4 regions of the Pantoea sp. SGAir0180 genome follow, and region 1 is predicted to be linked to each of the others. Evidence: predicted binding sites of a transcription regulator. Region 1 holds the regulator's gene; each other region holds the start of a gene.

Region 1 (7,810 bases):
GATGCCTACTTCTTCTACACATGATGAACTCATAGCCACTCCATCACCAGAACCGTCAGAACCTGAGAAAAAGCAGGAGCTGTTTCTCAGGATTATGAGAAAAGTCACAGATGACGCCTTGCGCCAGACAACAAAAAGGGTACAGAGAAGAGAAAACGTCGGTATCCATGCAGCGTTGCTCACACAGATGCCGTCACAGCCTGAAGGCTGTGTGAAACATTTTTATTATGATGACAGTGCGAGTGGGTCTGGCAGAGGAGGCACACTGGCAGACCCTGATTCAGTCAGTGAAAACGGGTAACACGCAAATCGTTGCCTCAGTGATTATCCTGGCAGGGATGTGCAGATGAGGCAATATCAGTTTGTGCGCCGGCGCCGCGCTGTAGCTGATAGCCCATCCATGCCAGACCAATCGTCACCATCATAATTAGCGTGGTCGTAAACAGAGCCTGGATCAAGCCTGCGGACACCGCAAGGCTGGCGGCAAAACAGAGTCCGAGCTGAAGCGTGTTCTGGAATGCCGCCGCTTTCCCGGTGGCATTTGGGAAGGGCAGCAGCGCACTGGACACCACAATCGGATAAATCGCGCCATTTGCCAGCGCCATGCCGCAGAACGGCACCAGTAACGCCGTGAGTGACGGGCTTCCCGAAAGCGCGACGGCAAACAGCGCCCCGACACTCAGGCTATAGACGCCGAGCAGCCACGGCAGCAGCGTTGCGCCAGAAAACCGGTTGAGCAGCGCACGGCAGCCAAACCCGCCGATTAAAAAGGCGATGGTTTGGGGAATATAACTGAGCCCGATATCCGCAGGAGACAGACCAATATCAGCCAGGATAAACGGCGAACCCGTCAGCCATGCAAAAAAACTGGCTGAGCAGGCGGAATACATCAGTACGTTACCGCTGTAGGCACGTGCGCGCAGCAGCGTCAGAAACCCAGGCTGCGGAGCAGGGGAACGTTGCTTTTTTTGCGGCGAAGGCAGGCGCAGCGTGACCAGGATGAGCGCCACAGCAATTCCCGTCAGCACCGCAAAAATGGCGCGCCAGTGAAAATGGCCGATCAGCCAGGCGCCCAGTAACGGCGCCAGGGCGGGAGACAGCGCGACGAGCGGCATAATGGTAGCAAAGACTTTATTAGCCTGTGACTGAGGATAGCGATCGACGACCAGCGCCTGCCAGCTGACGGCCGCCGCGCACACGCCGATAGCCTGCACAAAACGCAGTACCAGCATCAGGATCACATTATCTACCCACAACATACCCGCACAGCCCAGAGCAAACAGGGCGAGGCCTGCCAGCAGCACCGGCTTACGCCCCAACCGATCAGATAAGGGGCCCCAGACCAGTTGACCACAGGCAAAACCGGCCAGAAACAGACTCATGCTGGCGCTGATCATCCCGGCTGACGTGCTAAAACTTTGCTGCATAGCGCCGAAGGCGGGCAGGTACATATCGGTTGCCAGAAAGCCCAGCATACTGAGCACGGCAAGATAGGGAATAAAGCCTTTTGAAGCGGACATCGGGTTCTCATCAGTTGCAGAATAAACGCGGGGCAGTGTAAAAGCTGTACTTCACGCTGTGAAACGGTAAAATTTGCCTGTTGCTGTTAAAAATTTTGAAGGCAAATTATGTGGTCTGAATATGCGCTGGAAGTGGTGGATGCGGTCGCACGCGGTGGCAGCTTTAGCGCGGCCGCCCAGGAACTGCACCGTGTGCCTTCTGCCATCAGCTATACCGTTCGCCAGCTGGAAACCTGGCTGGCTGTGCCGCTGTTTGAACGCCAGCACCGGGAGGTGATTCTCACGCCGGCGGGCGAGCATTTCGTGCGGGAAGGGCGCAGCGTTATCAAAAAAATGGATGCCACACGACGTCAGTGTCAACAGCTCGCCAACGGCTGGCGCGGTCAGATTGGTATTGCCGTCGACTGCATCGTCAAACCGCAGCGGACCCGGCAGTTTGTCAGGGATTTTTACCGTCATTTTCCCGACATGGAGTTGCACATCAGCTATGAGGTCTTTAACGGCGTCTGGGATGCGCTGGCAGACGGGCGAGTGGATGTGGCGATAGGTGCGACACAGGCGATTCCGGTGGGGGGGCGTTTCGCCTTTCGCGATATGGGCACCCTGAACTGGCGTTGCGTGGTGGCGCATCAGCATCCTCTGACGCAGGTTGCTACGCTGGATGATGAGGCGTTGCGCTACTGGCCTTCTCTGGTGCTGGAAGATACGTCACGCGCGTTACCGCGTCGTATGACCTGGGCGCTGGATAACCAACGCCGGCTGGTGGTCCCGGACTGGCAAACCGGTCTGGACTGCGTGCGCGCCGGCTTGTGTGTCGCGATGATACCCGGCCATTTAGCGCGGCCCTTACTGGACAGCGGCGAGATGGCAGAGCTGAACTTACCACAGGCGTTTCCGGAAAGTCCCTGCTGCGTCAGCTGGGCGGAAGATCGCGCATCACCGGCGCTGGGGTGGTTACTCCAGTACCTGGGCGATGCGCAAACGCTAAATCAGGAGTGGTTGAGCGAGGATTAACGGCGGTAATCGCGATAAGGACCATAGCCCACCGAGCGTCGCTCAATAAGCGTCGGGTGGACTTCAATCGTCTGCGACTCTTCCCGCTTACTGGTAATGCGATCTAACAACATCTCCAGCGCTTTCTCACCCAACTGGGCTTTAGGTTGATGCACCGTGGTCAGTGCCGGAGTGAAATAGCGCGCATTGCGCACATTGTCGTAACCAATGACGGAGATATCCTGCGGCACGCGCAGGCCCATTTCGTCGGCCGCGCAGATTGCGCCCATCGCCATGATGTCGCCCCCACAGAATACGGCGCTTGGGCGCTGCTTCTGTGACAGAATCTGCTGCATGGCCTGATAGCCAGATTCGGGTTCAAAGTCACCCTGCACAATCCATTCGGCACGTGGCTGAATACCCGCTTCTTCCAGCGCCTTAAGGAAACCGGCATGGCGACCGCCTCCCGTGTTACGCTCCATCTGGCCGGGAATGGCACCAATATCGCGATGACCACGCTCAATCAAATAACGTCCCGCCAGATAACCGCCCTGAAAAGCATTGTCCAGTACGGTATCGGTAAAGTCGGCACGGGATTCGCCCCAGTCCATCACCACCATCGGAATATTGCGGTTCGCTTCCAGCATTTGCAGCAGATCATCCGGATACTCTGAACACATCACCAGAAGCCCGTCAACGCGCTTTTGCGCCATCATCGACAGATAGGCGCGCTGTTTTTGCAGGTCATTATGTGCGTTGCCCAGAATCAGGGTATAGCCTTTATCGAAGCAGTGATTCTCAATGGCTTCGATAATTTCAGCAAAGTAGGGCGCTTCACTGGACGTGGCGAGCAGGCCCAGCGTTTTGGTGTGATTCACCTTCAGGCTACGCGCGACTGCGCTGGGAGAATAATGCAGTTCCCGAATCGCTTCCCACACCGCTTCGCAGGTATTTTCTGCGACAAAGCGCGTTTTATTGATGACGTGTGAGACGGTCGTGGTGGACACGCCCGCACGCTTCGCCACATCTTTAATTGTTGCCATGTAAATCGAACTCCCGGGCCTATCTAAATTATTGATAAGCATATTGTTAAACGTTTGCGTCAGCGGACGGTTATTTCTGCGAAAAACATCGCTTTTCTGTCCGGTATTGAGTCATCAGGGCAGGAAATAACGTCTGAAAAGGGCGCGGACGCAACCGATATTGCGCGCTGTTGCGCAACAAAGGGGGGATTCTAACAAGGCTGTGCGGATAAAACGAGATTTTTACCCACGCGTATGTGAAAATGCTATAACCTTACAAACGTCAGGGTTAAAGGAGAGGGGATGAGTACCGATTTAAAACTGTCATTAATGACGACGGCAGCCGCACTGTTAATGATCATCGCGTTTAGCTTCACCGCTATTCTGCACTAGCCGCATTCGTTTGCAGCGACGCTATACTGGCTGACTGCGCGTCCAGCCTTGCCGGTGATACGTCCTGTCTGTCAGACCGTATCACCGGCAAGTGCGGCATTTTCGCCCGGAACACCCCGCTGCACAATCGGGGCGATATGGGCAATAAAAAAGCCGGGAAGCTGCCTTTCCCGGCTTTTTTGTATGAAGGACGTTTAGCGAACGGTCTTTGGCGTCATAACGCGACGCGCACCAATATAATGGCGCTGCCAGTAATCTTCGCTCAACGCACTGATTTGAATATCTTTACCGGTACGCGGTGACTGAATGAATTTACCGTTGCCCAGGTAAACCCCGACATGATCTGCGGTTCCACGCCCGTTGATGCGGAAGAAAACCAGATCGCCTTTTTCAAGGGATTCGCGGTTGACCGGTGCTGCATCCCGCAGATGGTACATTTCGTTAGCGGTACGGGGGATCTTAAACTTCACGACGTCTTTGTAGGCGTACCATACGAGGCCACTGCAATCAAAACCCGTATGGGGCGATTTGCCTCCCCACTGATAACGCTTGCCAAGTTGCCCCATCAGTTTTGCCATCGCCGTTTCACGCGCTTTCTGGTAACGCTGGCGATGCGCTTTACTCATTTTAATGGTGCCGGTTTCGGTATTGTCTGCCGTTAACGCCTTCGCAGCACGTTGATGACCATACCGTTTTTTGCTGGCGGCATTGGCGGCGACTTTTTTGCTCAGCGTCTTGTGCGAGGCAGTCGTTTTAGCGAGTGTTTTGTGCGTGATGGTGTGAGAGGTCGTTTTGCTGGTTTTCGTGGTCTTACTGACTTTCTGAACAGCGGAGGCGCGACTTTTTTTAGATGAGGCTTTAACCGCGCGTCGTTTGCGCCGATCATCGTCGCGCGCACTTTTTTTCTCTACCTTATGCAAGCTGGCCTTAACCGTCGCATGCGGGGAGGCAGCAGCGATGTTAAAGAAGAGTTGCGCAAAAGCCAGAATAAGAAGCGTAATGATTGAACGCATAGTCCGTTTACTGGTTAAGCTGTCAGATCAAACAGGTCTCTGACAAAGTTAAGAAAAATCTGATCACCGATCAGCGCCGAAGTCATTCTAGTCCAGTTTTTTTTAAAAGAGTAAGTCCTTTTTTATTAATTGCTGGCCTGGATAAAAATCAGGCATAAATCAGGAATTTCAGTCTCTTATAACAGCAAATTCATTGCAAATTATGAATACATTCATAGTCTTTGTCACAGTTTCCTGCGGATGCCTGACCAGCTTACTTAGCAAACATGGCGATTTAACGTCAGACGAGCCAAAATCTCGTTTTCAGTCCTGGCGTGAAGTCGCTACAATAAAGAAACACGAAGTGACGAATTAAGGAAGGCAATAATGAGTACTGTAGAAAAAATTCAGCGCCAGATCGCAGAAAACCCGATCCTGCTGTACATGAAAGGTTCGCCGAAACTGCCAAGCTGCGGTTTCTCTGCGCAGGCGGTCCAGGCGTTGTCTGCCTGTGGTGAGCGCTTTGCTTACGTGGATATTCTGCAGAACCCGGATATTCGCGCAGAGCTGCCAAAATACGCCAACTGGCCCACGTTCCCGCAGTTATGGGTTGATGGCGAACTGGTCGGCGGCTGCGACATTATTGTTGAAATGTTCCAGCGCGGCGAGTTGCAGCCGTTAATCAAAGAAACCGCTGAGAAGTTTAAAGAAGCGGAATAACTGAAAAAGGCCGACCTCGTCGGCCTTTTTTACGCGCGTTACTCGGTTGTTTCTCCACCCGTCGCCGACGCTTCCGTAACAGCTAACGGCCAGCCTCCCAGCCGTTTCCAGCGGTTAACCAGCTCACAAAATAAGGTCGCCGTTTGCTGTGTATCATAGAGTGCGGAGTGCGCCTGACTGCTGTCGAACGCCATGCCTGCGGCTTTGCAGGCTTTTGCCAGCACGGTCTGGCCCAGCACCAGTCCGCTCAGCGCGGCCGTGTCGAAGGTCGCAAAGGGATGAAAGGGATTGCGTTTCAGGCCCGCACGTTCCGCCGCCGCATTCATAAAGTTCAGATCAAACGTGGCGTTGTGAGCGACCATGATGGCGCGGTTGCATCCGGTCTCTTTGATGCCTTTTCGCACCATTTTAAAAATGGCATGCAGGGCCTCATATTCGGTGACTGCGCCGCGCAAGGGATTCGTGGGATCGATGCCCGTAAACGCCAGCGCTTCAGGGTGCAGGAGCGAACCGACAAAAGGTTCCACATGAAAATGCAGCGTCTCGTCGTGATGAAGCCAACCCTCATCATCCATTTTCAGGGTGATGGCAGCGATTTCCAGCAGCGCATCGGTTTGCGCATTAAAGCCCGCCGTTTCAACATCGATCACGACAGGATAAAAACCACGAAAGCGTTGATTGAGTGCGTTGGGGGAAGACGATTCAGACATCAGGATCTCATTGCAGAAAAAGGGCAGCGCGTAGTATGCCAAAAAAGCGCACTCTCTGCAGCAGATGTGGGCGAGGGAAGTAAGAATCAGCCTGCAGGGGGCAGGCTGATGGGCGGCAACGGTTAGTTACCGAGGCCGTGACCGGCATGTTTGTTTTCGATTAGCTCGATCTTATAACCGTCAGGATCTTCAACGAAGGCGATGATGGTGGAACCGCCTTTCACCGGGCCCGCTTCACGGGTCACGTTGCCGCCGTCGTTACGGATACGTTCACAGGTCGCCGCGACATCATCAACGCCCAGCGCAATGTGGCCATAAGCATTCCCCAGGTCGTAGCTGTCTACGCCCCAGTTATAGGTCAGTTCAATCACCGCGCCTTCGCTCTCTTCGGTGTAGCCGACGAACGCAAGCGTATATTTATATTCAGCATTTTCGCTTTGACGCAGCAGACGCATGCCCAGCACACGGGTGTAAAAATCGATTGAGCGTTGTAAATCGCCAACGCGCAGCATGGTATGAAGTAAACGCATAGTTTCCTCTTTAAAAAAACGTCATCCCCGGATGACATAAATACGCAGTATAGCGACGATCATCGCCAAACAATAACCGCAGCCGTGACACCTTCTCACGGCTGCCTGCTGTTTTACAGCGCAGGATAATCAGTATAGCCCTCTGCGCCACCGCCGTAGAACGATTCGGGACGTTGTGGGTTAAGCGGAGCATCTTTTTGTAAACGCTGCGCCAGATCCGGGTTGGCGATGTAGTCACGACCAAACGCAACGGCATCGATCAGGCCACGGCTGATCAGGTCATCGGCTTTTTCGACGGTGTAGGCGCCGGCACCAATGATGACGCCCGGGAAGGTATCCCGCACTTTCTGGCGGAACGCATCGCTGTAAGGCGTGCCGCCTGCCCAGTCCGGTTCGGACATGTGCAGATAAGCGATGTTGCGTTTCGCCAGCTCAGCGATAAACCACAGCGCATCTTCTTCTTCGTTCGGACCGTTATCCAGGTTCTGGAAACTGCCAACAGGCGACACGCGAATACCTACGCGGTCTGCGGACCAGTTAGCAATGGCGGCATCGACGACCTCCAGCGCAAAACGGCCACGGTTTTCCACGCTGCCGCCGTAGGCATCGGTACGATGGTTAGACGACGGCGACAGGAACTGATGCATCAGATAACCATGAGCAGAGTGCAGTTCCAGCAGGTCGAAATCAGCTTCACGCGCATTGGCGGCTGCCTGACCAAAATCCGCCACAATCTGCTGGATTTCACTGACGCTCAGCTCGCGCGGCATCGAGGTATCTTCGCGATACACGCTGCCGTCTTCAGCACGCAATGAGGTGCGGGTGCCTGCCGGAATGGCGGACGGTGCAACCGGTGCCTTACCTTCAGGCTGAACGCTGTTATGTGAAATGCGGCCGGTGTGCCAAAGCTGGACTGCGCTGTGGCCGCCT
Region 2 (7,810 bases), 1.8 Mb from region 1:
CGGTGGCCATAAAAGGTCACTGGTGGGATATTGCTAACCTGTTCAATTCAGCGTCACGCATCTGTGTGCCGCTGTTTTTTATGATTTCAGGCTATCTGTTCTTTGGTGAACGCAGTACGCAGCCGCGCCACCTGTGGCGACTGCTGGGATGTCTGGTTTTTTACAGTGCCGTGTCACTGGTTTATATCAGCCTGCTGACGCCAATTGGCGAAGGCCGTTCAATTTTAAAAATGCTGCAGAAGCCGGTGTTCTACCATCTGTGGTTTTTCTTCGCGCTCATGGGGATTTACCTCTTGTCGCCCCTGATTCAGGTAAAAAGCGTGCGGCCGCGCTACGTGGCGCTACTGGTGCTGATTGTGGTGGTCCTCGCGAATCCCAATACCATGGACCAGTCGTGGGGGCGCTTTCACTGGTTGCCCATTAACCTTTACCTGAGCGGCGACAGTATCTATTACCTGCTCTACGCCTTATTAGGCCGGGCGATCGGTACCATGGACACAGAAAGACGCGCTATCACACCGTTGGCTGCCGTGACCTTTGTGGCCTGCGTGACCGGCATTATGCTGGGTACGAAGCGCGCGTTAATCGTTAATGGTGCCTTTAACGATACGTGGTATCTCTATTGCGGACCGCTGGTATTCATTGCCGCAATAAGCGCGCTGGTGGTGTTCAAAAATGCCTTTAATCAACGTACGCTGCCCGGTCTGGCCATCATTTCGCGCTACTCTCTGCCCATCTACGGCTTTCACGCCCTGTTCATCCATTTTATTCGCACCCATCACTATGACGATATGGCGCGTCCCTGGCTCGACCTGCCTGCCGTTTTTACCGTCACGCTGGTGGGCAGCTTATTACTGGGAATGCTGCTCAGTCGGGTGGATAAACGACATTGGGTGACCTGAGTCAGCGCGTCAGGTTCCAGCCTCTGGCGCGCCACAGCGCGGGTAACGCGGCCATATCGGTGAACACGGTCACCAGCGGATGATGGAGTTCGGGATTATGAGCGTCGGCACAGTAATAAAACACCGGCATGCCTGCTGCGATACCGGCACGCGCCCCCGCTTCGGAGTCATCCACCAAAATACAGCGCTCGACGGGTACCTGCATTTGTTGGGCTGCGTGAAACATCAGCTCGGGTTCGGGCTTCCAGTGGCCAATATCGTAACCGCTGTAAAGACGGTCAGCGAAATGATTCAGCATGCCGGTGAGGCCCAGCGAGTGCTGCATCTTTTTCACCGTGCCGTTTGACACCACGCATATCGGTACTGCCATTTGCCCGACCAGTGCCTTCGCACCGGCTATCGGCTTCAGTTCACGGTCAAACAAACGGGCCACTTCGCGCCGGTAGGCCGGTTCAACGTCCTCCAGCGGCAGAGCGACCCGATGCGTTTCACTGACGTCGCGGATGATGTCATACAGCTTTACCCCTTTGTACTTTTCGAACATCTCCTGTAGAGAGAGCGTAATCCCGTACTGGGCAAAGGTGGTGACATACGCGCGGGTGCACAGGACTTCACTGTCAACCAGGGTACCGTCACAATCGAAAAAGACGCATTCAACAGACATCTGACTCCTCCTTTTGTTCGGGGTACCTTAACACGTCAGCGTGTCCCTGAGGGGCCGGGATATGGCAATCGGTTGCGAAAAATCATTGTATTGCCGGGGCAAAATCGCCAGGATACGCGCCGGTGAAATTTTCTTCTGGATAAATGGCATGAATAAACAAGGCCTTTTTCAGCGCGTATTCAAACTGCAGGAGCATGGTACAACGGTTCGTACCGAAGTGATCGCAGGCATTACCACGTTTTTGACCATGGTATACATTGTTTTTGTGAACCCGCAGATTTTAGGTGTCGCAGGCATGGATACCCGGGCAGTGTTCGTAACGACCTGTTTGATTGCCGCGTTCGGCAGCATCCTGATGGGGCTGTTTGCCAATCTTCCTGTCGCCCTGGCCCCGGCGATGGGCCTCAATGCCTTTTTTGCCTTTGTGGTCGTCGGCGCGATGGGTTACTCATGGCAGGTCGGCATGGGTGCCATCTTCTGGGGCGCACTGGGTCTGCTCATCCTGACTCTGTTGCGGGTACGTTACTGGATGATCGCCAATATTCCGCTTAGCCTGCGCGTAGGCATCACCGCTGGCATTGGCCTGTTCATTGCCATGATGGGCCTGAAAAACGCCGGTATCATTGTGGCCAACCCGGATACGCTGGTCAGCGTGGGTAACCTCAGCTCACACAATGTGCTGCTGGGTGCGCTGGGCTTCTTTATTATCGCCATTCTGGCCTCACGCAACATTCACGCCGCCGTGCTCATTTCGATGATCGTCACCACGGCGTTGGGCTGGCTGCTGGGCGACGTGACGTTCACGGGCGTGGTTTCTGCGCCGCCATCTGTCACCGCGATTGTCGGTCAGGTTGATATTAAAGGCGCGTTCAACATCGGCATGGCAGGCGTCATATTCTCCTTTATGCTGGTCAATCTGTTTGACTCGTCCGGCACCTTGATTGGCGTGACCGACAAAGCCGGACTGGCTGATGAAAAAGGCACGTTCCCGCGCATGAAACAGGCGTTGTATGTCGACAGCATCAGTTCGGTAACGGGCGCGCTGGCAGGAACGTCATCGGTGACCGCCTATATTGAAAGTACCTCCGGCGTAGCCGTCGGCGGCCGTACCGGATTGATGGCCGTGGTCACAGGCCTTCTGTTCCTGCTCGTCACGTTTTTATCGCCCCTGGCGGCCATGGTACCGGCCTATGCTGCGGCAGGCGCGTTAATCTATGTTGGCGTGCTGATGACGGCCAGCCTGTCCCGCGTCAAATGGGATGACCTGACCGAAGCCGTCCCGGCATTTGTAACTGCCGCCATGATGCCCTTTAGTTTTTCGATTACAGAAGGCATCGCACTGGGCTTTATTGCGTACTGTGTGATGAAGCTGGGCACCGGTCGCTGGCGAGAAATCAGCCCCTGCGTCGTCATTGTCGCCTTGCTGTTTGTATTGAAAATCGCCTTTATCGACGCGCATTAAAACCGTACGCAAAGGGCGGGAAAGCAGTGAGCGTTACGGTAAGCACGTAACGCTCCAGTAACTCAGACGAACTGGCAGGCCTGCTCCAGGCTCAGCCGGGGTAATCGGGGCGGGAGCTTGTCGGGTAAGCCATAGCCCAGGTTAATGAGCAGGTTGGCCTGCCAGCTGGTACCGGCAAAAAAGGCCGCGTTCACTTTAAGCGGATCGAATCCTGACATCGGGCCTGCATCCAGCCCCAGCGCACGCGCGGCCATGATCAGATAGCCTGCCTGCAGGCTACTGTTACGAAATGCGGTTTCTTTAACCAGATCGGGTGTGTTGGTAAACCAGTTTCGCGCATCGGCATGTTGAAACAACATGGTCAGATGCTGATAAAACTCGCTGTCCCAGGCAATAATCACGGTGACAGGGGCGCGCAGGGTTTTCTCAAGGTTGCCGGAGGCCAGGGCCGGCTTCAGCTTTTCTTTTCCCTCCGCAGAGGTGACAAAAACAAAGCGACCGGGTGAGCAGTTGGCCGAGGTCGGTGCCAGGGCAACCATCTGATAGAGCTTCTCCAGCAGCGACTGCTGCACCGGTTCAGGCTGCCAGTGACTATGCGTACGGGCCTGGTAAAACAACGTATTCAGCGCGGCATCATCGAGCGGTATCGTCATATAACTCTCCAGGAAAACATCCAGTATTTAACCTGTACGTTGCGTTCACGCTTTTGGATGCATATTCGCCCGGTTTAGTGTGAATGACCCGGCACGCCGCAAAACGTGAGCAATCTTATCCCTCGTTATCATACCTTCCGTTACGGCAACCGATGCGCAACGCACGGCGGATTGCGTTTCTGGATGCACATTTCCACCGCCGTCTGCCCGCTGAGCTACTTACCAATACAGAAACTGGAGAAAATCCGGCCTAACAGATCGTCCGAGGTAAATTCACCCGTAATTTCACTTAGCGCCTGCTGCGCCAGACGCAACTCTTCTGCCAGTAATTCCCCTGCCCATGCACCCAGCAGTTGATGTTTTCCCTGCTCCAGGTGGGTTGCGGCTAATTCCAGTGCCTGCAAATGACGACGGCGCGCCAGGAAGCCGCCTTCCATATTGTCGGCAAACCCCATGGTCTGTTTGAGGTGATCACGTAAGGTATCAATCCCTTCGCTGGTGCGGGCAGACAGTCTGATCAGGGCATGACCATTGACGTCCGTCAGGCCGAGCGTTTCACCGGTGATGTCCGCTTTATTACGCACCACGGTGATCGGCAGTTGAGACGGCAGGCGAGCGACAAAATCGGGCCAGATTTCCGCCGGTTCGGTCGCCTGCGTGGTGGTGCCATCAACCATAAACAGCACGCGGTCCGCCTGTTCTATTTCATGCCAGGCGCGCTCGATGCCGATACGTTCCACCTCATCACTGGCTTCGCGTAAACCGGCGGTATCAATGATATGCAGTGGCATACCATCAATATGGATGTGTTCACGCAGCACATCGCGCGTGGTGCCGGCGATATCCGTGACGATAGCCGCTTCACGCCCGGCAAGTGCATTAAGCAGGCTCGATTTTCCGGCATTTGGCCGACCGGCAATGACGACTTTCATCCCTTCGCGCAGCAGGCTGCCCTGTCTGGCTTCCGCGCGCACCGCATCGAGATCGCGAATGACAGCATTAAGCTGCCCTTCGATTTTGCCGTCAGACAGGAAATCGATCTCTTCATCTGGAAAGTCAATGGCCGCTTCCACGTAGATACGCAGGTGAGTCAGGGCTTCCACAAGCTGGTTAACACGGACAGAGAATGCGCCTTGCAGGGAATTTACCGCCGAACGCGCGGCCTGTTCTGAGCTGGCGTCAATCAGATCGGCAATGGCTTCCGCCTGGGCCAGATCGAGTTTGTCGTTCAGAAACGCGCGTTCAGAAAATTCACCAGGCTGCGCGATACGTAATCCGGGCAGAGCCACAATCCGTTTCAGCAGCAGATCCAGAATCACCGGGCCGCCGTGACCTTGCAGCTCCAGCACATCCTCGCCGGTAAAGGAGTTGGGGCCAGGAAACCATAGCGCGATGCCCTGATCCAGCACGCTGCCATCACTGTCGTTAAACGATAAGTAGTCGGCATAACGTGGTTTAGGGAGTTTACCCAGCACCTGGCGGGCAACCTCTGCGGCCTGCGGACCGGAAACACGCAAAATGCCAACGCCGCCGCGTCCGGGCGGCGTGGCCTGAGCAACAATGGTATCGCTATGGCTCATACATTTTCTCTCACTACAAAAAACAAAGGCGGTCGCTTTGACCGCCTGAGCATAACCTGTTTTATCGCGGGAGACCTCCCGCGACGGTTTTACGCTTTCTTCTTGTCGCGGCTGTGTAAGCCACGTTTTTCCAGCCCGCGATAGATCAGCTGCTGCTGGAGAATGGTCACCAGGTTACTGACGATGTAGTACAACACCAGACCTGACGGGAACCACAGGAAGAACACGGTGAAAATTACAGGCATATACGTCATGATCTTCTGCTGCATCGGATCGGTCACCGTCGTCGGTGACATCTTCTGAATGAAGAACATGGTGATGCCCATCAGGATCGGCAGAATATAGTACGGATCCTGCGCTGACAGGTCATGAATCCATAAAATAAACGGCGCATGACGCAGTTCAACCGAGCCAGACAGCATGTAGTACAAGGCCAGGAAGATAGGCATCTGAATCACCAGCGGCAGACAGCCACCCAGCGGATTCACTTTTTCAGCCTTATACAGCGCCATCATTTCCTGGCTCTGCTTCTGCTTATCATCCCCTAAACGCTCACGCATCGCCTGAATCTTCGGCTGCAGCATGCGCATTTTCGCCATCGAGGTGTACTGCGCTTTCGTCAGCGGGTACATGATGCCACGCACGATGAACGTGATGATGATGATGGAGAAGCCCCAGTTACCGATAAAGCTGTGAATGAACTTCAACAGTTTAAACAGCGGCTGAGAGATGAACCATAACCAGCCATAGTCCACAGTCAGGTCAAGATGCGGCGCAATCGCGGCCATTTTATCCTGAATTTCCGGACCTACCCACAGTGTGGCATCCAGTGTCTGCTGTGCACCCGGTGCAACGGTGACCGGCGCAGATTTATAGCCGATAGCCGCCACGCCATTTCCCAGATTGCTGGTGTAAAGCGTGTTGGTTCCCTGCGTGCGCGGCACCCAGGCGGTAGCGAAATACTGCTGCAACATCGCCACCCAGCCATTGGTGGTGGTGGTGTTGAGGTTTTCGTTATCGGCGATAGTATCGAACTTAATCTTTTCGTATTTCGATTCGCTGGTGGAGTAAGCTGTACCGCGGAAGGTATGCAGCGCAAAGTTATTGCTGCCAGTATCGCGGTGCTTAGGCAAATCGATGGTCTGTTTTAACTGACCAAACATTGACACTTCCAGCGGCTGCTGACTGGTGTTGTTAATGTTGTAATCAACGTTAACTGCATAGTCGCCACGCTTGAACACAAACGTTTTGGTATAGACAACGCCGTTTTCAGCCGTGAACGTCATCGGAACACGCAGCTCGCTCTGAGCGTCAGCCAGTTCGAAGTGATCCTGTGCCGTGGTATACAGCGGACGCGCACCGTTGTTCGGGTTGTCCGGACCATTACGGCCAGTCAGACCGCTCTGCGCCTGGTAGACAAACGATGGTGTGGTTTCAAGCAGCTCAAACGGCTTGTCAGAACCCAGCTTATCCGGGTAAGTCAGCAGCAGCGCCTGATCAACATCGCCACCGCGAGTGTTGATGGTTAATGACAGGACATCGGTCTTAACGGTGATCGTTTTACCCTGGCCACTGGCGGGAACACCGGTAGCATCACCGGCAGCGCTGTTGGTGTTTTGCGTGGTCTGGGTCTGCAATGGCTTCGGAGCGTGGTCCGTCTGCCAGGCTTGCCAGATCATGAAAGACACGAACAGAAAAGCGATGAGAAAGAGATTGCGTTGCGAATCCATCGTTAATGTTCTCTGGTATCAAAGGTTTTTGGCGGCACAGGATCGTCACCACCCGGGTTCAAAGGGTGGCATTTTAATACGCGTTTTAAAGTCAACCAACTGCCTTTTATCACGCCAAACCTGCGTAAGGCCTCAATTCCGTATTGAGAGCAGGTCGGATGAAACCGACAGTGTGGCCCCAGCAATGGACTGATACCGCGTTGATATACGCGTATCAGGACGATCAGGAACCGCGCGCCAGGCGACAGTGACGACGCCATAATTTCTCCAACGCTTCCGCCAACATACGGTTATCGAGATCGGCAACACCCTTTTTCGCGACCACCACAAAGTCCATCGACGGCAATTCATGTTGACGCAGACGAAAGCTTTCGCGGGTCAATCGCTTGATCCGGTTACGTTCGTGAGCGCGTTTCACATGTTTTTTCGCGACGGTAAGACCGATGCGGGGATACCCCAGCGCGTTAAGGCGGCCGAGAATAGTAATTTGCGGCGTGCCAGCCCGTTGTGGCTGCTGAAAGACGAAAGTGAAATGAGTGGGAGTTAACAAACGTAACTCCCTGGGAAATGCGAGCTTACCCATCAGGGTTAGCTTTATTACTTAGAAACGGTCAGACGAGCGCGGCCTTTAGCACGACGACGTGCCAGAACCTGACGACCATTTTTAGTAGCCATACGAGCACGGAAGCCGTGTGAACGGTTGCGCTTCAGTACGGACGGTTGAAAAGTGCGTTTCATGGCGATTTCTACCTAAACTTGAAAATTTTCACTGGGTGACGCGTTTTCGGGCCAACAAACAGACCGACGCCTCAATGTGTC
Region 3 (7,810 bases), 1.6 Mb from region 1:
AAAGCCGTGCGCCCGATCGGGCGCACGCGGGCTGTTAATTAAGCGGACAACATTCACCCGTTGTACGCTGCGTAAAGCTGCTCATCGTTTCCCCACAGTCAAAGCTCAGCAGGCGTGGACGCTGAACCGCCTGGCGACGCATATAGTGACGATACGCCGTAGGCGTCTGGGAAAACTGGCGGCGAAAGACCCGTGAGAAGGTCTGCTGCGAATCGTAGCCATACTGCATCGCAATATCGAATACCGGACGCTGCGTCTGACGCAGCGCTTCTGCGGCCAGCGTCAGCCGGCGTTCGCGGATATAACCACCCAACGTCTGTTTCGTTACGCTACGGAACATACGTTGCAGGTGCCATTTCGAATAACCGGACTTCGCGGCCACCTCATCGATTGACAGGCTTTTATCCAGGTTCTGGTCAATCCAGTGGGTCAGTGAATGAATGATCTCTTCTTGTATCATGGCCTCATCCTTCTGGTGAATGTCCCCGTCACCGTGCATGCCGCAGTTTGTGAGGCTGATAATCAGCCTGCAGGGGGCGTGACGTCGTCAGGGCGGGTGTTGTTCTGATGGGAAAGGAGTATAATTCCTCAAGTTAACTTGAGGTAAAGTGCCAGATGAAAAAAGATCGCAATTATCCAAAACCGGTGCTGACACCGGGGGAAGTCGCGCGGCGAAGCGGCGTGGCCGTATCAGCGCTGCATTTTTATGAAAGCAAAGGGCTGATTTCCAGCACGCGCAATCCCGGCAATCAGCGGCGCTACAGCCGTGATGTCCTGCGCCGTGTGGCGATCATTAAAATCGCCCAGCGCATCGGCATTCCGCTCGCCAGCGTCAGCGACAGTCTGGAAAACATGCCTGCGGATAAACGCATGTCTGCGCAGGACTGGGGCAATCTGACGCAGCACTGGCGGGATGAACTGGATAAGCGCATCGAAACCCTGACGCGCCTGCGTAACGACCTGGATGGCTGCATTGGCTGCGGCTGTTTATCCATGCGTGACTGTCCGCTCCGTAACCCCGGCGATCGGCTGGGACAGCAGGGATCAGGTGCGGTCCTGCTGGATCCCGAGCAGGATGGTTCTCTGCACAAGGTGAAGTGACGTCTATACTGTCTGCATATTCATTCGCAGGGAATCATGATGATTACTGTTCACCATCTGGAACAATCTCGTTCGCACCGCGTGCTGTGGATGCTGGAAGAGCTGGAAGTGCCTTATCAGGTTAAACGTTATCAGCGTGAAGCCTCCATGCTGGCACCGGAAGCACTGAAAAAAGTGCATCCCTTAGGCAAATCGCCGGTTATCACAGATGGCAATCGGGTGGTGGCGGAGTCCGGGGCCATACTGGAATACCTCGAAGAAAAGTACGACAGCGAGAAGCGATTACAGCTTACCGACGAAGAGGCGCGCCTCCAGGCGCGTTACTGGTTACATTACGCTGAAGGTTCCCTGATGCCGCTGCTGGTCATGAAGCTGGTGTTTGGCCGGCTGGGCAGCGCGCCCGTGCCCTGGTTGCTGCGTCCCGTGGGTGCCGCGCTGGGGAAAGGCGTACAAAAAGCCTGGCTGGACAAACAGCTCCACGTCCACAGGCAAATGATCGAAGATCATCTCTCGGCCAATCCCTGGTTTGCCGGTCAACGATTCAGCATCGCCGATGTGCAAATGAGCTTTCCTGTTCTGGCGCTGAGCCAGCGCGCCGGCTTGCACAATGCGCCCGCCACGCAAAAATGGTTAACCACCGTTCAGCAGCGCGCCGCATGGCAACGGGCCATTCAACAGGGCGGTGAACTCACTCTGCCGGGCTGAGGCGATGCGCTCTGATGACGCCGTCCGGCGTCATCTCTCTTCCACCAACATCCTCCTTCATCGACCAGCCACGCTGCCAGCAAGAATGTTACTGGCAGGTTTCCAGCACGTTCCTGATGTTACTAACCTGATCTTTATACGCAGTAATTCCCTCTGAACGGTTGAAAAGCGGCGGTTAAAGACCGGATAATCTGCCCCCTTCAGTCTGGTGGTGCTTGTTACACCCGTTCTGCGTGGCGAAGTAAACGTTTGCCTTTTGTCGGTTGCCCGTGGGTAAAGACATATTCAGGGAATGCAGAACGGTGACCGCGTGAATTACACAATAAAAATTTTTGAGGCTTAACTATGTCAATTGAATCACGCCCGACCAGTGGAAGACTGGATGCCTGGTTCGCCATTTCGGCCCGTGGCAGCAGCGTGCGACAGGAAATCCTGGCCGGGCTGACGACCTTTCTTGCCATGGTCTATTCGGTGATCGTGGTCCCCGGTATGCTGGGTAAAGCGGGGTTCTCTCCTACGGCGGTGTTTGTTGCCACCTGCCTGGTGGCAAGCTTCGGGTCAATCCTGATAGGACTGTGGGCCAATTTACCCATGGCGATTGGCTGTGCAATCTCGTTGACGGCCTTTACAGCGTTCAGTCTTGTACTGGGTCAGCACATCAGCGTGCCGGTCGCGCTTGGCGCTGTGTTCCTCATGGGGCTGCTGTTTACGCTGATTTCCACCACCGGGATTCGGGCCTGGATCTTACGTAATTTGCCGATGGGCGTCGCACACGGTACGGGCATTGGGATTGGCCTGTTTTTACTGCTGATTGCCGCTGACAACGTGGGGCTGGTGGTCAGAAACCCTGGCTCAGGTTTACCGGTGGCGTTGGGGCACTTTACCTCCTTCCCCGTCCTCATGTCTTTGCTGGGGCTGGCGGCGATTTTTGGTCTGGAGAAGCGCCGGGTGCCTGGCGGTATTTTGCTGACGGTCATCGTGATCTCTGCTCTCGGCCTGGCCTTCGATCCCGCCGTCCGCTGGCAAGGGCTGTTTGCGCTGCCGAGCCTGCGTGATGCGCAGGGGACATCGCTGTTTTTCAGCCTCGACATTATGGGCGCGTTGCAGCCTGCCGTCTTGCCCACCGTACTGGCGTTAGTGATGACGGCGGTATTTGATGCGACCGGCACGATTCGCGCCGTGGCCGGGCAGGCCAATTTACTCGATAAAGACGGGCAGATTATTAACGGCGGACGGGCACTGACCACGGATTCGCTGAGCAGCCTGTTTGCCGGACTGGTGGGCGCATCGCCTGCCGCGGTATATATTGAATCGGCGGCCGGTACGGCGGCAGGCGGTAAAACCGGCCTGACGGCAATCGTCGTGGGTCTGCTGTTTCTGGTGATTCTGTTTATGTCTCCGCTGGCTTATCTGGTACCAACTTATGCGACGGCACCCGCCCTGATGTATGTCGGCCTGCTGATGCTGAGCAACGTCGCTAAAATTGACTTCGCCGACTTTGTCGATGCGATGTCGGGCCTGCTCACCGCAGTCATTATTGTCCTGACCTGTAACATTGTTACCGGCATCATGATCGGTTTTGCCACCCTTGTGGTTGGCCGACTGTTTGCCGGTGAATGGCGTAAGTTAAATATTGGCACGGTCGTGATTGCCGTTGCGCTGGTGGCTTTTTATGCCGGAGGCTGGGCGATCTGACTGTCTGACCGGACGTGCAGCCGCGCGTCCGGAATTTTCCGCTTTTTCCTCACCGAAGCACACGTAGCTTTTTCCGCGCTTGCCAGTTTGTTTTACACTTTATCTTCACGTTGATTCAAAGATAACAACCCGCCTAAGGAAAGCATGGAAATCTTTTTTACTATTTTGATCATGACGCTGGTGGTGTCGCTCTCTGGGGTCGCCGCGCGTATCTTGCCTTTTCAAATCCCGCTGCCGCTGGTGCAAATTGCCGTTGGTGCGCTGCTGGCCTGGCCCACGTTTGGGCTGCATGTGGATTTTGACCCGGAATTATTCCTCGTCCTGTTTATTCCGCCGCTGCTCTTTGCCGACGGCTGGAAAACACCGGTCAGCGAGTTTCTGCACTATGGCCGGGAAATCCTTGGCCTGGCGCTGGTACTGGTGTTGATCACCGTCGTCGGTATCGGCTACCTGATTTACTGGACCGTGCCGGGCATTCCGCTTATCCCTGCGTTTGCGCTGGCCGCCGTGCTCTCACCCACCGATGCCGTGGCCCTTTCTGGTATCGTCGGTGAAGGCCGCATTCCTAAGAAAATCATGGCGATTCTGCAGGGCGAAGCCTTGATGAACGATGCCTCTGGCCTGGTTTCACTGAAGTTCGCCGTCGCGGTCGCGATGGGCACCATGGTATTTAGCTGGGGCGGTGCCAGCGTAGAGTTCCTCAAGGTGGCGCTGGGCGGCCTGGTGGCTGGGGTTGCGGTCTGCTGGCTTTACGGGAAGTCGCTACGTGTGCTGAACCGCTGGAGCGGCAGTGATGACGCAGCCACACAAATTGTTCTGCTGTTACTGCTGCCTTTCGCCTCTTATCTGATTGCTGAGCACCTCGGCGTATCCGGGATCTTAGCCGCCGTCGCGGCCGGGATGACGATTACGCGCTCTGGCATTATTCGTCAGGCACCGCTGACGATGCGCCTGCGCGCCAACAGCGTCTGGCATATGCTGGAATTTGTGTTTAACGGCATGGTGTTCCTGATGCTGGGCCTGCAACTGCCCTCTATCCTGCAAAAATCCATCGCCGAAGCCAATGCGGATCCCAATGTGGATATCTGGATGATTTTTGCCGATATCGTGCTGGTCTATGCGGCGTTAATGGTGGTGCGCTTCGGCTGGTTGTGGATCATGCAGCGCTTCAGTAAACGGTTGCTGAAAAACAAGCCGTTAGTGTTCTCCTCGTACTCACTGCGTGAACTGTTAATCGCCTCCTTTGCGGGCGTGCGCGGTGCGATTACGCTGGCCGGTGTGCTGTCGATCCCGCTGTTTCTGAGCAACGGCAATCCTTTCCCGGCCCGTTACGAACTGGTGTTTATCGCGACCGGGGTGATTCTGTTCTCCCTGCTGGTCGGCGTCATTATTCTGCCCGTCCTGCTGCGCGGCGTCGAAACACTGGATAAAAATGCGCATCGCCATGAAATACAGCATGCGAAGGCGGTAATGGCGGGGGCGGCGATTGAGAGTCTGCAAAAAATGGAAGCCAGGCTCGAAAAAGAAACCGATGAAAACATCGATCCAGAGCTGTTAAAAGAGGTAAGCCTGCGCGTGACCGGGAATCTGCGCCGTCGCGCCGAGGGCAAAAATGACCTTGAACATGCCCTGTTTGCCGAAAATCTGGAGCGCCGCTTCCGTCTGACCGCGCTCCGTGCCGAGCGTGCGGAGGTCTATCACCTGCGTGCCACCAAGGCGATTTCGAACGAGACCATGCAAAAATTGCTGCACGATCTGGATCTGCTGGAAGCGCTGTTGATCGAGAAAGAGGCGTAACTCGCCGCCGCTTTCGGGCCCAGCCTGCTTCGCCGTGCGGCGGTGAGCAGGCGGGGCATCAGACAGACAGGCGGGGTGCATCATCGGGCCAGTGGGCCCGGCAACAGGCGATCCAGGCCTGCGCACTGCGCGACAGATAACTTCCTTCCCGCCAAATCAGCCCCAGATGCCACTGAAGTTCAGACGCCAGCGGCAGCCACAGTAACGACTGCTTATCTAAACGCTGACAAATAGGTTCCGGCAGAATGGCCAGGCCCATCTCTGCCTGAACCATGGCGGCCAGAAAATCCCACTGCCCGCTTCGGACGGCAATCGTGGGCGTTATTCCCTGACGCTGAAACGCCTGCATCAACTGCCGGTTCAGTGAAAATTCTTCGTTAAAGATAAGCAGCGGATGCGCCGCCAGCTCAGAGAGTGAAAGCCGGGTGCGACGTAGCCAGGGCGCCTTACGCGGCAGCAACACACAGAGCGGATGGCGCATAAGGGATAAGGTGGCGAGGGGCAGTTCGGGATCGACCGGGAGCGCCGTCAGGGCGATATCCAGTGTTCCGGCCAGCACGGCTTCCTGCACCGTCAGCCCGCCAAATTCAGCAATGTTGAGTTCCACGCCCGGATAGCGGCGGCGAAACGCGGAGACGGAACCGGCAATCTGCATGCCCACCATTGGGGGAATACCGAGGCGCAACTGGCCGGTTTTCAGATCGTTAATATCGCCTATCTCTGCCTCAAGCTGATGAAACTCTTGCAGAATCGCCAGACCGCGTTGGTAGACCGCCTGACCGCTGTCCGTCAGATGCAGGCGGCGACCATCACGCAGAAGTAAGGCACAGCCCAGTTCCTCTTCTAACTGGCGCACCATTTTGCTGATTGTCGGCTGCGTCACGAACAACGCCTGTGCAGCCCGGGTAAAGCTTTGTTGGCGGACGACCTCGGTAAAGTAACGCAGGGCGCGAACGTCCATAACTATTCCCTTTTGGCATGATTTGGATAATTTTAATTCATTTCTTTCACCCCATGCAGCAAATCTATACTGGACGCATTCATTCCAGAGGGGAAAGACAAATGGCACTGGCCTTGCGTCGCCTGAACGTCAGCCACATAAACCGGCTGAGCGTGCCGGTACAACTGGCGCTCTACATCTCGCTGTTTATCGCCAGCGAACAGTTGGTGAACTGGCTGCACTTGCCGCTGCCAGCCAACGTGGTAGGCATGCTCCTGCTGCTGTTGCTTATCGCGCTGCGTATTTTACCCCTGCGCTGGGTAAAGGCCGGGGCAAGCTGGTTGCTGGCAGAGATGCTACTGTTTTTTATCCCGGCGGTGGTTGCGGTCATCAACTACGCGGACCTGCTGCAGGTGGACGGCTGGCGAATTTTTCTGGTGATTGCGGTCAGTACCACGCTGGTGCTGGCGGCAACGGCGCTGGTTGTGGACTGGCTTTATCGGTTTGAAGTGGCGCGCGCGGCGCGTAAGAAGAACAACGATGCCTGATTTGCCGATCAGCCTCCTGTGCGCGGCCGCCACGTTAGTGATCTACTACGTGAATAAACGGCTGTATCGACGCTGGCCAACGCTGCTGCTGATGCCGTTGATCATGACGCCCATGATTCTGGTGCTGCTGTTGCTGGTCACCCATATCAGCTGGCAAAACTACATTGCCGAAAGTCACTGGTTGCTTTGGCTGTTGGGGCCCGCCACGCTGGCCTTTGCAGTGCCCGTGTACGAAAACATGGACGTGATAAAACGCCACTGGTTATCGCTCAGCGCCGGTGTGCTGACCGCCACCACGGTATCGGTGTGCAGCTCGGTGTGGCTGGCGCGTTTGCTGAGTTTGCCCGAAAGCCTGCAACGCAGCCTGGCGGTGCGCTCCATTACCACGCCTTTTGCCCTGGCGGCCGCCAAACCCATGGGCGCACAGCCCGATCTGGTGGCGCTGTTTGTGGTCATTACTGGCGTATTTGGCATGGCGGTCGGCGACGTCCTGTTTTTACGCATTGCTATCCAGCAAAGCGTGGCGAAAGGGGCTGGATTTGGGGCCGCCTCCCACGGTGCGGGCACCGCGCGGGCTTACCAGCTGGGCCAACAGGAAGGCGTCGTGTCCAGCCTGGTGATGATGTTATCCGGCGTGGTTACGGTGATTCTGGCACCGTTAATCGGGCACATTATGTGGGCACAGTAAGGCGGCAGACGGCACAACGGTGCCCGCCGTCACTGGCCAGCTGACAGACATGATTGTCATGAATGACATCACTTTTTACGTAAAGCTTTCCAAATAAAGTTGTCACCTCGTTTCAGACTGCTACCCTTGAGGCGGAATTATTGGACCCCTCATGGAGTAGAATCATGTTTAAACAACTTGTCACAGGAAGCGCGCTGAGCGTTATGTTGCTGAGCGGCGCTGCGCAGGCTATCGAAGGCAGCGTGGATGTGGGCGAGCACAGTACGAATCTCAATCTCGGACTGGGCACCACGTCACCGGGCCTGTTCCTGAATGGCAACTGGTTACGTAGCGATC
Region 4 (7,810 bases), 1.3 Mb from region 1:
GCAGGATCGTTAACATCGCCACCCATTCAAAACGCGGCGTATAAAACGTCGGTAATGCAAACCACGGCGCATTTTCCACGCCGCGCCAGTCCACAATGCCCATAAAAGCGGAAAGCGCGTAGCCCACCAGCACGCCGATCAAAATCGGGATAATGGCCATAAAGCCACGAAATAACACCGAGCCAAAAACGGTGACGGCCAGGGTGACCAGCGAAATCAGCACGGTTGTCCCGTCAGGCGCATGACCTTCAGCAGGGAGCAGGCCCGCCATGTTTGCTGCGACACCCGCCAGCTCCAGACCAATGACCGCCACGATAGCGCCCATTGCTGCAGGCGGAAACATCACATCCAGCCAGCCGGTACCGGCTTTTTTGACGATCAACGCGACCAGACAGAACAGCACGCCGCAGAGAATAAATCCCCCCAGCGCCACTTCGTAACCCAGCGGCAGCAGGAGTAAAACAGGTGAAATAAAGGCAAAACTGGATCCCAGATAAGCGGGGATCTTGCCTTTACAGATAAACAGATACAGCAGCGTCCCGACACCGTTAAACAGCAGTACCGTAGCCGGGTTGATATGAAAGAGGATGGGTACCAGCACTGTTGCGCCGAACATGGCGAACAGATGTTGCAGGCTGAGCGGAATCGTTTGCAGTAATGGCGGCCGTTCGCTAACGCCGATAGCGCGACGAGTCATTAAAAGTCCCCTTGAGTTGATAGTCTGTTTTTGGTCAAAAAAAAGCCGACTCTCTGGTCGGCTGATGAAGGTTATTGGCTGTTGCGAAAAAAAGCAGCTCGGCCTGCGCCTGCAGGCTGACAGCAAGGTGCTGCATGAAGCCGCCTGAACAGGTCACTATTTGGTGCCGAAAATCTTATCGCCCGCGTCACCCAGGCCCGGAATGATGTAGCCCTTGTCGTTCAGGCCCTGGTCCACGGAGGCGGTGTACAGCTCCACGTCCGGGTGCGCTTTCTCCAGTGCGGCAATGCCTTCTGGCGCAGCGACCAGCACCAGCACTTTAATGCTGCTGCAGCCGGCTTTTTTCAGGAGATCGATAGTGGCGATCATGGAGCCGCCCGTCGCCAGCATCGGATCGACCACCAGCGCCAGGCGCTCTTCAATGTTGGACACCAGCTTCTGGAAATAAGGTACAGGCTCCAGCGTTTCTTCGTCACGGTACACGCCTACCACGCTGATGCGCGCGCTGGGCACGTGCTCCAGTACGCCTTCCATCATGCCCAGGCCGGCACGCAGGATGGGCACAACGGTGATTTTTTTGCCTTTAATTTGATCAACCTGAACCGGGCCATTCCAGCCCTCAATGGTGACCTTTTCGGTTTCCAGATCGGCCGTGGCTTCATAGGTCAGCAGACTGCCCACTTCAGAGGCCAGCTCACGGAAACGCTTCGTACTGATATCATGCTCACGCATCAGTCCCAGTTTATGTTTGACCAGCGGGTGTTTAACTTCCACGATCTTCATTGTTGTTCTCCCGGAGTGAGTTGAGCTAAAAAAAAATCGCGGGATTATACCGCCTTTTTAACATCGCGCCACATGTGCTTGCGCAATCCACCGCATAAAATAAGGATTGATGAAAATTGTCGGGGACGCAATCTGAGACTCGCAAACGTTTGCCTGCGCTGATAGAATTGCCGCGCTTTATATTAAACCACCAACCGCAACTCGCGTGGGGACCTCGCAGTGACCGATAAGACCTCTCTCAGCTACAAAGACGCCGGTGTTGATATTGATGCTGGTAACGCTCTGGTTGACCGTATTAAAGGCGTAGTGAAAAAGACGCGTCGCCCGGAAGTCATGGGTGGACTAGGCGGCTTCGGTGCGCTTTGTGCGCTGCCGCAAAAATACCGTGAGCCTGTGCTGGTCTCCGGCACCGATGGCGTGGGCACCAAGCTGCGTCTGGCGATGGATCTCAAACGTCACGATGCCATTGGTATCGATCTGGTTGCTATGTGTGTTAACGACCTGGTGGTACAGGGCGCGGAGCCTCTCTTCTTCCTGGATTACTACGCGACCGGCAAGCTGGATGTGGACACCGCATCGGCGGTCATCACCGGTATCGCCGAAGGTTGTCTGCAGTCAGGCTGTGCGCTGGTGGGCGGCGAAACCGCTGAAATGCCGGGCATGTATCATGGCGAAGATTACGATGTCGCGGGCTTTTGCGTCGGTGTGGTTGAAAAGTCAGAAATCATTGACGGTAGCAAGGTTCAGGACGGTGATGTGCTGATCGCCCTGGGCTCAAGCGGCCCGCACTCGAATGGCTATTCCCTGGTGCGTAAGATTCTGGAAGTCAGCGGCACCGATCCGTTGGTTGAGCAACTGGAAGGCAAACCGCTGGCCGATCACTTACTGGCGCCGACGCGCATTTACGTCAAAAACATCCTCAGCCTGATTGAGCAGGTGGATGTGCACGCGATTGCTCACCTCACCGGTGGCGGTTTCTGGGAAAACATTCCGCGTGTCCTGCCCGACAATACTCAGGCGGTGATTGACGAGAAAAGCTGGCAGTGGCCTGCCGTGTTCGGCTGGATGCAGCAGGCGGGCAATGTCAGTCGTCATGAGATGTATCGCACCTTCAACTGCGGCGTGGGCATGATCATCGCGCTGAGCCCGGCTGACGCGGATAAGGCCGTTGACCTGATGCGTGCTGCCGGTGAAAACGCCTGGAAAATTGGTGTGATTAACGCCTCAGACTCGGAAGAGCGTGTGGTTATTCATTCATGAAAAAGCTGGTTGTACTGATTTCGGGTAACGGAAGTAACCTTCAGTCCATCCTCGACGCCTGTGCAAACGGGCGTATTCACGGCAGCATCGCTGCCGTGTTCAGTAACAAAGCCTCCGCCTATGGTTTAGTTCGCGCGCAGAAGGCCGGGATCCCGGCAAAAGCGCTGGATGCACGTGACTTTAACGATCGCGACAGTTTTGATCGGCAACTGATGCGTGAGATCGATGCGTATGCACCGGATCTGGTGGTGCTGGCGGGTTATATGCGCATTCTGAGTCCGGGCTTCGTGGCGCATTACTCTGACCGTCTGCTGAACATTCATCCGTCGCTGCTGCCGAAATATCCCGGTCTGCATACGCACCGCCAGGCGCTTGAAAACGGCGATAAGGAGCACGGTACATCCGTGCACTTCGTGACCGATGAACTGGATGGTGGCCCGGTCATTTTGCAGGCCAGGGTGCCGGTGTTTGCTGAAGACAGCGAGGCCGAGATTACCGAACGCGTTCAGCATCAGGAACATGCCATCTACCCACTGGTAATTAACTGGTTTACCGAAGGCCGACTGACCATGCGTGAGGGAAAAGCCTGGCTGGATGGTCATCCCTTACCCGCTCAGGGCTACGCCCACGATTAATGCTCAGGGAGCCAGGCTCCCTGCCCTTTCAACCGTAACGCCCGGTGATGTAATCTTCCGTCCGGCGCACCTGTGGTGTGGTGAAAATCCTGTCTGTGGTATCAAACTCCACCAGCGATCCCTGATGCATAAAGGCTGTGTAATCCGACACGCGTGAAGCCTGCTGCATGTTGTGGGTGACCAGCACCAGGGTGAAATGCTGCCTGAGCGTGCTCATCAGTTCTTCGATCACCAGGGTAGAAATCGGGTCCAGCGCGGATGTTGGCTCATCAAGTAACAGGACGTCCGGCTCAATCGCAATAGCGCGGGCGATAACCAGCCTTTGTTGCTGCCCCGTGGAAAGCGTCAGCGCATTCTGTGCCAGCTGATCTTTCACCTCGCCCCACAGCGCCGCCGCCCGGAGTGCCCGTTCACAGGCTTCATTCAGTACGCGCTTATCGCGCACCCCTTGCAGCCGCAGTCCGTACACCACATTTTCGTAAACCGATTTGGGAAATGGATTGGGCCGCTGAAACACCATCCCGACCCGGCGACGCAGCGCAGAGACATCCTGAGCAGGTCGCATAATCGACTGCTGATCCAGCAGAATGTCCCCTTCAATGCGGCAGCGATCAATCACGTCGTTCATACGATTAAAGCAGCGCAGCAGCGTTGATTTGCCGCAGCCGGACGGGCCAATCAATGCGGTGATGCGATTTTTGGGCAGTTGCAGCGAGACATCCTGAAGCACCTGGCGCTCACCGTACCAGAGCGACAGATGATCAACGGTTAGCGCAATATCAGTTTCGGGCATCATAGTCATCGTCAGTTATTGAGTCATCAGGCGATAGCGTTCACGCAGGCGGTGACGCAGGCCCATAGCTAACAGGTTCAGCAACAGAATAATGAGCACCAGAAGCAGCGCCGTGGCGAAAACCAGCGGCCGGTCGGCTTCGGTATTAGGGCTCTGAAAGGCGAGATCATAGATCTGAAAGCCCAGATGCATAAATTTTCTGTCGAGGTGCAGGTAAGGGAACACCGCATCAACCGGCAGTTCCGGCACCATTTTAACCACGCCCACCAGCATCAGAGGCGCGGTCTCGCCTGCGGCACGTGCCACGGCCAGAATCAGTCCGGTTAACATGGCCGGAACGGCCATAGGCAATACCACGTTCCAGAGCGTTTCGGCCTGGGTCGCCCCCAGCGCCAGCGAGCCCTGCCGAAGACTGTCGGGAATGCGGGAAAGCCCTTCTTCCGTCGCGACAATCACCACCGGCAAGGTCAGCAGGGCCAGTGTCAGCGACGCCCACAGCAAACCGGGCGTACCAAATGTCGGGGCGGGCAAGGTGCTGCTGTAAAACAGCTGGTCCACCGTGCCGCCCACCAGCCAGACAAAAAAGCCCAGCCCAAATACGCCATAAACAATCGAGGGTACGCCCGCCAGGTTGACCACGGCGATGCGTACCAGACGGGTCAACGCGTTGCGTTCCGCATATTCATGTAGCCACAGCGCCGCGATAACGCCCAGCGGCATCACAACTACAGACATCAGCAGCACCATGAGCACCGTGCCAAATATCGCCGGAAACACGCCAAACTCGCTTTCTCCTTCGGCAGGCGAATCGCTAATAAAGCGCCACACCTGCTGGCAGAAATGCCCCATTTTTTGCGTCAGACTCATCGCGTTGGGTTGCCAGGCTTCCACAATCTGCGACAGGGGAATGCGATGATCAGTGCCGTTCACATCGCGCAGAATCAGCGCATCACGCTGGCTTTCCGCTTGCAGGCTGTTCAGCCTGTCATTGAGCTGAAGAAGGCGGCGTTGCAGCGCCGCCTGGTTGGCCTCGTATTCTGACTGCGCCTGCAAATCGAACTGCTTTGCCGCGCGCTGATGCTCAGCCTGATCGTCCAACTGGTCCAGTTGTTCATTCAACCGGGCAATATCGACCCGACGCATCTCGCTGGCCTGCTGCTCGATAAGCTTTACCTGTTCAAGGCGCTGTTGCAGAAGCGCCATAATGTCTTTTGCCGTAAGAACATCATTCTCTTCCCGCAGGCCGACAAACCAGCCATAGGCATTCCCCTGACTGCGGCGCTGCAGCACCATCACGTCGTCCGGCTGGCTGACAATCGGTGCCTGCTGACTCAGCACCGCCCGAAAGTCAGGCGCGGCCCAGTCCCGGTTGCCGGTCTTAATCAGATAGCGATGTACGTCGCCCGGTATGCCGTCTGACGCGGCGGCAGGCGCCGGATAATGCGATTGCCGCTCAAGCGTTTCGCCCAGTACACGGGTTTTGCTGCCATCAGGCAGTGTGAACTGATAGAGATCGACGGGATGGGGCCAGAACGCGCGCAGGCCCTGCCATCCCAGCAGCGCGATCAACAGGGTAAAGGCCAGCAAACAGACCGTCACGGCACCCGCCGTAAGCCAACGCCAGCGATCGTTTTGTCGTATCGCCTTCATGCCTGCTCCTTATACTGGCTAAAACGCAGGCGCAGACGCTGGCGGATAAGCTCGGCAACCGTATTGATCATCAACGTGAAGACCAGCAGCACCAGCGCACTTAAAAACAGAATCCGGTAATGTGCGCTGCCAACGGCCGCCTCAGGCATTTCAATCGCGATATTGGCTGACAGCGTGCGCAGGCCACTGAACAGGCCGCCTTCAGTTTGCGGCGTGTTCCCGGTGGCCATTAAGAGAATCATGGTTTCGCCTACGGCCCGTCCGAAACCAATCATCAACGCGGCAAAAATGCCGGCCGACGCTCCCGGCAGCACGACCCGCGTCAGGGTTTGCCACGGCGTGGCGCCCAGCGCCAGTGAGCCCTGCCCCAGCGACGCCGGAACGCTGAACAGCGCATCTTCCGCCAGCGTAAAAATCATCGGCACCAGCGCAAACCCCATCGCCAGCGCCGCTATCAGCAGATTACGCTGCGCGTAATGCGGCAGCCAGTCACCGGCATCCGGCACGATAAGCGTGGGTAGCCAGAGCGTTAACGCCGCGACAATAAGCAGCACGGGCAGCAGCAGGATAACCTCATAGCCCGGCTGCCGCCAGCGGGCCGGTAAGCGGCGGGCCAGAATACCGCAGCCAAGCAGACTGCCCGCCAGCGTGACCGGCAGCAACAGAATTCCTGTTAATGCCTGACCGACATGGGGCGCTAACCATAATCCGGCAATCAGCCCAATCACCACACTGGGCAACGCCCCCATCATCTCTATCGCAGGCTTCACCCAACGACGTAAACCCGGTGCCATAAACCAGGCGGTGTACATCGCGGCCGCCAGGGCAAGCGGCGTGGCAAAAAGCAGCGCCATACTGGCCGCTTTCAGTGTGCCCACCACCATCGGAATTAAACTGAACTTCGCCTGATAGCTGTCTCCGGCATTGGTGGACTGCCAGACCCAGTCGGCTTTGGGATAGTTTTCATACCAGATTTTTTGCCAGAAGTTACGCCAGGTCACATCCGGCCAGGGATTGGTCAGTTTAAGGGTTTCCCAACCTGACGATCGCTCCAGCAACAGGCTGTCACCCTGCGGCGAAAACTGCGCCTTCAGGATGCCGGGTGCTAACTGGCGTTGCAGAATGGGCCCATCCTGTTTGCTGGCAAAGACCTTAAGCAGTCCGGTTTGATCAAAGGTAGCGAAAACCCGGCGCTGCGCCTCACTGACGATCAGACCCTGTCCGGCGCTGTGTGCGAACGTGCGGATGGCGTGCAGGCGCAGGCCGTTATCGCCAGCAATGGAAAACCACTGCGTAATACCGTGACTGTCCTGAATTAACAGCGTTTGGCCTCCGGCCAGTAACTGCATATGTTGGGGCGCTTCCGGGAGCATCTGCGTTTCCCGCAGCCAGGCCCGCCCGTCATCGATTTGCCAGACCCGCAGCAGGCGGCCTTCGGTGGTGTACAGCAGGTCGCCTTTAGGCGAAAGCACCAGATGCGCAGGCTGCAGACCCGGCAGCTGGATGAGCGCAGCCTGGCGGTTAGTTTCCAGCGTTAACAGACTGACGCCCGCGTCAGTGAGCGCTGCAATCCGCCATTGATCGGGACGAAGTGTGGCGACAGCCATTTCTTTTACGTCGCCCTGGGGCAGACGAAAGCCGCTATCGCCCAACGGAAAATGCCACTCGCCTTCGCCTTTGCTTATCACCGGCTGCAACAGGGTTAAACTGCCCTGTGCGTTGAGCAGCACCGTATCGCCATCGGCGCTCGTTACCACCTGTTGCGGCGCGGGCGTCAGCATCAGCGCGGGCTCAGGCGGTTGGCCATTCAGCGGTATAAATCGTGCCTTGCCATCACGACTGATACGCCAGCCAACGCTGCCTTTATTACCAATGGCCAGTGCGGGCGATGCATCCCAGAGCCGCTGATGACTGAGACTGTGCACACCCGGTGCGCTAAACAACGGCAGGACCACCCAGAGCAACCAAAAGAACAGCAGCATCATCAGTAAC

Evidence for each region. The regulator PurR, encoded in region 1, represses purine synthesis genes. The targets are predictions, from matches to a motif close to CANGCAAACGTTTGCNTG.
Region 2: a site for PurR is predicted at 1,628-1,645, ahead of C1N58_RS17360 (NCS2 family permease). Genes of this name have one in related genera too.
Region 3: a site for PurR is predicted at 2,045-2,062, ahead of C1N58_RS16325 (NCS2 family permease). Genes of this name have one in related genera too.
Region 4: a site for PurR is predicted at 1,619-1,636, ahead of purM (phosphoribosylformylglycinamidine cyclo-ligase). Genes of this name have one in related genera too.

Annotation. Positions count from the first base shown of each region.
Region 1 is NZ_CP028071.1:1,905,663-1,913,472, reverse strand. It holds gene cfa (cyclopropane fatty acyl phospholipid synthase) at 1-33, opposite strand, end outside; gene punC (purine nucleoside transporter PunC) at 318-1,520, opposite strand; gene punR (DNA-binding transcriptional activator PunR) at 1,629-2,534, shown strand; gene purR (HTH-type transcriptional repressor PurR) at 2,531-3,556, opposite strand; gene C1N58_RS08915 (cytochrome bd-I oxidase subunit CydH) at 3,839-3,928, shown strand; gene C1N58_RS08910 (C40 family peptidase) at 4,123-4,941, opposite strand; gene C1N58_RS08905 (Grx4 family monothiol glutaredoxin) at 5,305-5,640, shown strand; gene rnt (ribonuclease T) at 5,679-6,350, opposite strand; gene gloA (lactoylglutathione lyase) at 6,473-6,880, opposite strand; gene C1N58_RS08890 (alkene reductase) at 6,994-7,810, opposite strand, start outside.
Region 2 is NZ_CP028071.1:3,704,506-3,712,315, forward strand. It holds gene C1N58_RS17350 (acyltransferase) at 1-902, shown strand, start outside; gene yieH (6-phosphogluconate phosphatase) at 904-1,566, opposite strand; gene C1N58_RS17360 (NCS2 family permease) at 1,715-3,028, shown strand; gene C1N58_RS17365 (malonic semialdehyde reductase) at 3,091-3,681, opposite strand; gene mnmE (tRNA uridine-5-carboxymethylaminomethyl(34) synthesis GTPase MnmE) at 3,897-5,261, opposite strand; gene yidC (membrane protein insertase YidC) at 5,351-6,991, opposite strand; gene yidD (membrane protein insertion efficiency factor YidD) at 6,994-7,251, opposite strand; gene rnpA (ribonuclease P protein component) at 7,215-7,574, opposite strand; gene rpmH (50S ribosomal protein L34) at 7,589-7,729, opposite strand.
Region 3 is NZ_CP028071.1:3,469,316-3,477,125, reverse strand. It holds gene soxS (superoxide response transcriptional regulator SoxS) at 35-460, opposite strand; gene soxR (redox-sensitive transcriptional activator SoxR) at 616-1,101, shown strand; gene C1N58_RS16330 (glutathione S-transferase family protein) at 1,141-1,806, shown strand; gene C1N58_RS16325 (NCS2 family permease) at 2,152-3,501, shown strand; gene C1N58_RS16320 (Na+/H+ antiporter) at 3,646-5,298, shown strand; gene C1N58_RS16315 (LysR family transcriptional regulator) at 5,357-6,259, opposite strand; gene C1N58_RS16310 (CidA/LrgA family protein) at 6,361-6,786, shown strand; gene C1N58_RS16305 (LrgB family protein) at 6,779-7,474, shown strand; gene C1N58_RS16300 (YfaZ family outer membrane protein) at 7,639-7,810, shown strand, end outside.
Region 4 is NZ_CP028071.1:611,926-619,735, reverse strand. It holds gene uraA (uracil permease) at 1-697, opposite strand, end outside; gene upp (uracil phosphoribosyltransferase) at 854-1,480, opposite strand; gene purM (phosphoribosylformylglycinamidine cyclo-ligase) at 1,700-2,740, shown strand; gene purN (phosphoribosylglycinamide formyltransferase) at 2,737-3,375, shown strand; gene pstB (phosphate ABC transporter ATP-binding protein PstB) at 3,404-4,171, opposite strand; gene pstA (phosphate ABC transporter permease PstA) at 4,184-5,818, opposite strand; gene C1N58_RS03040 (ABC transporter permease subunit) at 5,815-7,810, opposite strand, start outside.